Desulfurobacterium sp. TC5-1: one gene and its partner. The protein of the gene in region 2 binds, or shares a complex with, the protein of the main gene of each other region. Links are inferred from orthologs where the notes say so. Each region holds a gene or a part of one and is shown on either strand. Other genes may lie near its edges. The genes, in order: rpsG and tig.

Region 1 (3,313 bases), on a different replicon or contig from region 2:
CTTCCTGAGTAACTTCTTTTCTGATAGTCTCTCTGTATGCAACCTGAGGTCTACCAACGTTTACATCAACATTGAACTCTCTCTTAAGTCTGTCAACGATAATCTCAAGGTGAAGTTCACCCATACCGGAGATTATCGTCTGTCCTGTTTCGTGATCTGTTGAAACTCTGAAAGATGGGTCTTCCTTAGCAAGCTTTTGAAGAGCAATTGAGAGTTTTTCCTGGTCTGCCTTTGTTTTTGGCTCAACAGCAACAGATATAACAGGTTCTGGGAACTCCATAGCCTCAAGGATAATTGGATGATCTGGATCGCAGAGTGTATCACCTGTATAGGTCTCTCTTAAACCAACGGCTGCAGCGATATCACCGGCACCAAGCACCGGAATTTCTTCCCTTTTGTTTGCATGCATACGGAGAATTCTTGCAAGTCTTTCTTTCTTACCTCTTGTTGCGTTGTATACGTAAGAACCGGACTCCATTAAACCAGAGTAAACCCTGATAAATGTTAGCTGACCAACATAAGGGTCTGTAAGGATCTTAAACGCAAGTGCTGAGAACGGCTCATCGTATGATGCGTGTCTCTCTTCTTCTTCACCTGTATTAGGATTAATCCCCTTAATAGGAGGAACATCAAGAGGTGAAGGGAGATAATCAACTACTGCATCAAGAAGAGGCTGAACACCTTTGTTTTTGAAAGCGGAACCGCAGAGCATCGGGAAAAACTTAATTTCAAGAGTACCTTTTCTAATTGCAGCCTTTATCTCCTCAGGTGATATCTCTTCACCTTCAAGGTACTTCATCATTATTTCTTCATCTACATCAGCAAGAGCCTCAAGAAGCTTTTCTCTGTACTCTTCTGCTATATCAACTAAATCTTCAGGAATCTCTTCTTCATGATACTTGGCACCAAGAGTCTCCTCTTCCCATATAATCGCCTTCATTGTTACAAGATCAACAACACCTTTAAAGTTCTCTTCAGCGCCAACAGGTATTTGAAGAGGAACTGGTTTGGCTCCAAGCTTCTCTTCAACATCATTAACAACCTGGAAGAAGTCAGCACCGATTCTGTCCATCTTGTTTACGAAGATAATCCTTGGAACCTTATATTTATCTGCCTGTCTCCATACAGTTTCTGTCTGAGGCTGAACACCACCAACAGAACAGAGAATTGTAACGGCACCGTCAAGAACCCTCAAAGAACGCTCAACCTCAATTGTAAAATCAACGTGTCCCGGTGTGTCAACGATGTTAATCCTGTGATTTCTCCAGAAGCAGGTTGTTGTAGCGGAGGTAATGGTAATACCTCTTTCCTTTTCCTGCTCCATCCAGTCCATCTCAGCGGCGCCTTCGTGAACTTCACCAATCTTATGAATCCTTCCTGTATAGTAAAGGATACGCTCGGTCGTTGTTGTCTTTCCAGCGTCAATGTGGGCGATAATTCCTATGTTCCTTACTTTATCAAGAGGAACTTTAATATTCTTTGCAGCCTTACTCACAACGGCCTCCATTAATTCGTTTGATCTTTAAAAATTACCACCTGTAGTGTGCAAATGCCTTGTTAGCTTCTGCCATTCTGTGGGTGTCTTCTCTCTTCTTGAACGCACCACCTTTCTGGTTGTAAGCATCAATAAGCTCATTTGCAAGTCTGTTAACCATTCCGCGCTCAGAACGAGCACGTGCAGCGTCCACGATCCACTTAAGTGCAAGGTGAATCTGTCTTTCTGGTCTTACTTCCATAGGTACCTGATATGTGGCACCACCAACACGGCGTGGACGTACTTCCATAATAGGTTTTACGTTTTCTACTGCTTTGTGAAATACGGCAAGAGGATCTTCTCCAAGCTTTTCCTTGATAATGTCAAAAGCGCCGTAAACTATCTTTTCAGCCACGCTCTTTTTCCCATCCTTCATAACCTTGTTGATAAGCTTTGCCACAAGCTTATCACCGTAAACAGGGTCAGGAATTATTTCTCTTGGTGGAACTGGTCCTTTCCTTGGCATGCCTTTCCTCTCCTAAAAATTATTTTTTCTCTTTTGGTCTCTTTGTCCCGTACTTAGACCTTGACTGTCTTCTCCCCTCAACGCCAGCAGCGTCAAGAGCACCACGAATAATCTTATAACGAACACCTGGAAGGTCTTTTGTTCTTCCACCCCTTACAAGAACAACTGAGTGCTCCTGAAGGTTGTGACCGATACCCGGAATGTAAGCAGTTACTTCTATTCCGTTTGAGAGCCTTACCCTTGCAACTTTACGAAGAGCTGAGTTAGGCTTCTTGGGCGTGGTGGTAAATACCCTTACACAAACGCCCCTCTTCTGGGGATTACCCTGAAGCGCGGGTGCCTTTGAGCGTTTAATTTTCTTTTCACGCCCCTTTCTCACAAGCTGATTAATTGTGGGCATACTATCTCCTCCTATATAGTTTGGCGCTTGAATATAAGCAAATAGAACACCAATTGTCAAGGGATACTATCCCGCTGAAAATTTATTAAATCATCTGTAAATTTTCAACGGCACAAAGATTCAATTAGATCTTTCCACTTCTTTCCGGTTTCTTCTATAGAATACTTTTTTGCTGTTTCCACCGCTCTATTAGCAATCACTTCATATTCTTTTCTACCAAGCACAACTGCTCTTTTCATAGCCCCTGCCAAACCATCAACATCTTCTATCGGTGACGCAAAACCGTTTACTCCATCCTTTAAATATTCCCCAATTCCTCCAGCAAGGGTTGAAATGACAACCTTTCCAGAAGCCATGGCCTGCAGAAGTGCCCCGGCTATTCCTTCAGAACGAGATGAAAGAACAAAAAAATCGGCCGCCTGTAGAATCTTTTCTACATCTGTCCTGAAACCAGCATGAACAACCTTTCCTTCCAGCCCAAAGTCTTTCACCATCCTTTTTGCATCTTCCGAATCGGTATTGTGTCCAACAAGCATCAATTTCCAGTTTTGTCCCGCAACCTTTGAAAATGCCTTCAGCAGTATGTCCTGACCCTTCCTATAAGGAAGCCAGTTTGCAACGTTAACAAACAATTTTTCATCTTCCGATATTCCAAACACCTCTCTTACAGCTAATCTATACTCATCTGAAGGGTAAAAACGTGAAAGATCTATTCCACTCTCTATAACATGAAGCCTATCTGGAAAAAAGTTTTTCTCCCTCAATGCCTTAGCTACATCCTTTGAAACAACAACAATCGCATCGGCAAGATTGTATTTTAACTTTGCAGAAAAGAAGGACGGAATAAAACCAGAACGTCTCATAGCAACAAGCTTTGGACGCTTTCTCAAAAATCTCCAGAAAGGAAGGATAA
Region 2 (3,125 bases):
ACTTCCACCATCCCTAAAAGAACTTGAACGGAGACTGAGAAGCAGAGGAACGGAAGATGAGGAAACAATTGAAAAGAGGTTACTAATAGCAAGAAGGGAATTAAGTCTTGCAACCAGATATGACTACATCATAATAAATGATAGGCTTCAAGAGGCTTTTGAAAAGCTTAAATCAATTGTAACTGCTGAAAGGTGGAAAACCCAAAGAGTAAAAGAGCACTTTTCCGAACTCATAAATGACAGAGAGATGCTCCAGCTGCTAAATACTTAATAACCGTTAGCGTGGCGGTACTAAAAGTTCTTTACGAACGTAGATAACTGTTGTTGTGTATTTTAGATACGGCTGTTTCAGAATAATAATCGTATTTCCATCTATAAACCTCACATACTTCGTTCCAACCACTGGAAGGTGAGAATAAATCACTTTATACTTTGAAACAAGTTGCCTGTAAAGAGAATCAAAATATGTTCGAGGATAAATCATTATTACTGACATTAGTAGCGACTTTTTATTAAAAATTGCCGTTACTTTTTCAATATACCTCAAACCGGTACTTTTAGGATTAATCTCATAAACATCTACATCCATACCCGGTAAAGGTTTCTCCTTTACCATCTCATATTTACTTGCCATTTGAGAATAAGATGCCTTCCCAAGTTCAAAACCAAGAGGCTTAGGATCCGCAAACGATGGAGCTACAAAAGTAAAAACCAGGAAAAGTGCCACACAGATAACTTTCATTCTTTCTCCTTATAACGGTTAAAAATAACCTTATAAACTATATTCAAAATAATACCAATCGGTTAAGAAATTTTCAACAGCTTATCTTTTTATCCCCCTGCCATTTAATATCAAGAACATTTGCTGTCATTGAATATAGCGCTGCATTAGAAATTTAGCAAACAAAATCATTAAGAAAAACTTAAACAAAAATAAAAACCCCCTGCAATGCAGGGGGTAAAACAACTTTCCAAACGTTAATTTTTATTATTCCTTACTTTCCGCGTCAGCCTCTACTTCTTTAATTTCAGCAAGCTCAATAAGTTTATCGAGAGCCTTTTGCCTTAAAACATCCTGCCTTACCATAGGAAGAAGCCCTCTCTCTTCAAGAGATTGCCTTGCTAAAACAGTATCACCGCCAAAAGCCATATCCGCAAGTCTTTCTATCTCTTTTTCAACATCTTCATCTGTAACCTCTATTCCTTCAAGCTCTGCAATCTTCTCAAGGAGGAGTTTAACCTTTACCGTCTTCTCTGCAGTAGGCTTAACCATCTCTGCTATTGTTTGTGGTGAAATCTGCTTAACATCAACCCCAAACTGCGCAAGCCTCATTATCTGATTCTCAGCCTGGGCCTGTATTTCCATCTTAAGTAAAGACACGGGAACAGGGATATCCACCTTCTTAAGAAGTTCTTCAACTATCTTATCTTCAACCTCTTCCTGCTGCCTGTCCGCTTCAGCTTTTTCAAGATCTTCTCTTATCTTTTTCTTGAGGTCCTCAACAGATTCAGCACCAAACTTTTTGGCAAACTCATCGTTAAGCTCAGGAAGGTTCTTCGCCTTTACAGAAAGAACTTTGAACTTAAGCGTAACATCTTTTCCTGCAGCATCTCCATACTTTTCATCTTCTGCAGCTCTAAAGGAAACTTCACCTTCATCACCTCTCTTTTTACCTACAATTGCCTCATCAACTTCAGGCCAGAGCTGATTTTCTCCAGTAACAGCAACAACGTTACCGCTCTTCTCTTCACCATCAATAATCGCCGTGTATTCAAGCTCTACAAGATCACCTTTTTCTACAGGTCTGTCAACCTCTTCAAATTTAGCCTCTCTGTTTAAAAGAGATTCTACAACCTTCTCAACATCTTTATCAGTTATCTTTCTTACAGTTTTTGTAACCTTCACTCCTTTATAATCTTCAGGCTTAATATCAATTTCCGGTTTAACTTCGAAAACAACAACACAATTTAGAGTGTTCTTCTTATCATCAAAGTTCAGCTCCTCTATTAGAGGTTCCGATATTACAGTTAAACCTGCATCCTTTATCGCACTGTCAAGCTCTTCTGGAACAAGAGCTCTTACAAGATTTTCTTCTATAAGATCCTTATACTGCTTCTTTATTATGTTTACCGGTGCCTTCCCGGGTCTAAAACCGGGAATCTTGGCACTCTTCCTTATCTCCTTGCAGATCTCATTTACTTCCTTCTCAACTTTCTCAGGCTCAAAAGAAATTTTAGCCTCGTAAACAACTCCCTCTCTCTTGTTCAACGTGCAAGCCATTTATAGTTCCTCCTTAGGATTTTCTTCTAACTCTTCCGGCAACTTTCAAAGGTAAACTCCACACCTTAGTAAAGGCAGCTCCGGCCTTGTGATCAAAAGCATCTTTCGGACTATATGTTGCTAAGTCTTCAAGATACATAGACTTCTCTGCACTTCTTCCGACAACGGTGGCATTACCTTTGAAAAGCTTAAATCTAACTTTACCGGTAATAAGCTTAGCTATATTGTTATTAAATGCATCAAGGGATTCCCTCAACGTTGTGAACCACAATCCGTTGTAAACAACTTCTGCGTAAGGATGTTTGATGTGAGTAATCTTATAGTGATATGTGAATCTGTCAAGAACGATACTCTCAAGCTCATCATAAGCCCTTATAAGCATAAGACCGGCAGGTGATTCGTAAACTTCCCTCGTTTTAATTCCCACCAGTCTGTTCTCAACCATATCAATTCTTCCGAAACCGTGCCTACCGGCAATCTCGTTTAAATCCCATATAAGCTTCCACAGCTCAGAATAAACTTTTCCGTTAAGTGCAACAGGCGTTCCCTCCTTAAACTCAATCTCAACATACTCAGGCTCGTCAGGTGCCTTAAGTGGTGAAGTCGTAAGAACGAAAGCATCTTCAGGGGGTTCTGTCTCAAGGTCTTCAAGGGGACCCGACTCTATCGCAACACCCCATAGGTTTCTGTCGTAAGAATAGGGTTTTTCCTTAGTGGCTACAACGGGAATTCCATGCTTTGCAGCGTACTCAATCTCTTCATCCCTTGATTTAAACTCCCACTCTCTAACAGGTGCAAGAACTTCAATATCAGGATCAAGTGCCCAGACAGAAGCCTCGAACCT

The links.
Region 1: the proteins of tig (region 2) and rpsG are in contact, whole or in part, in a crystal structure (PDB 3GTY), measured with the Thermotoga maritima proteins. The link is inferred for Desulfurobacterium sp. TC5-1 from one-to-one orthologs. Residues at the interface, in WP_004081061.1 of Thermotoga maritima: Glu122, Val124, Val129, Leu130, Tyr133, Glu188, Gly259, Ile262, Tyr263, Glu266, Ser270, Glu273, Gln274, Glu277, Arg308, Gln311, Ile312, Ser315, Tyr316, Glu325, Arg329, Arg336, Leu363, Phe366, Trp367, Arg373, Leu377, Arg381, Leu384, Glu387; in WP_004081843.1 of Thermotoga maritima: Lys34, Lys52, Lys55, Glu59, Arg62, Gln63, Glu66, Asn67, Lys69, Val71, Arg95, Ala109, Lys110, Lys111, Gly112, Arg113, Pro114, Glu117, Glu121, Ile124, Ala125, Tyr127, Asn128, Asn129, Thr130, Gly131, Lys135, Asp139, Arg142, Met143.

What each region holds. Positions count from the first base shown.
Region 1 is NZ_ATXC01000001.1:1,261,675-1,264,987, forward strand. What follows is about bases 266-3,256. They hold rpsG (30S ribosomal protein S7), read right to left. Parts: upstream 2,001-3,256; coding sequence 1,530-2,000; downstream 266-1,529. Other genes in these bases: fusA (elongation factor G), read right to left, coding at 266-1,495; rpsL (30S ribosomal protein S12), read right to left, coding at 2,020-2,400; H153_RS0106630 (glycosyltransferase), read right to left, coding at 2,505-3,256. Outside these bases: more of fusA, read right to left, coding at 1-265; more of H153_RS0106630, read right to left, coding at 3,257-3,313.
Region 2 is NZ_ATXC01000002.1:4,633-7,757, forward strand. What follows is about bases 136-2,938. They hold tig (trigger factor), read right to left. Parts: upstream 2,282-2,938; coding sequence 989-2,281; downstream 136-988. Other genes in these bases: gmk (guanylate kinase), read left to right, coding at 136-271; H153_RS0107615 (hypothetical protein), read right to left, coding at 278-742; H153_RS0107625 (argininosuccinate synthase), read right to left, coding at 2,295-2,938. In the rest of the region: more of gmk, read left to right, coding at 1-135; more of H153_RS0107625, read right to left, coding at 2,939-3,125. UniProt on the Bacillus subtilis protein: Involved in protein export. Acts as a chaperone by maintaining the newly synthesized protein in an open conformation. Functions as a peptidyl-prolyl cis-trans isomerase.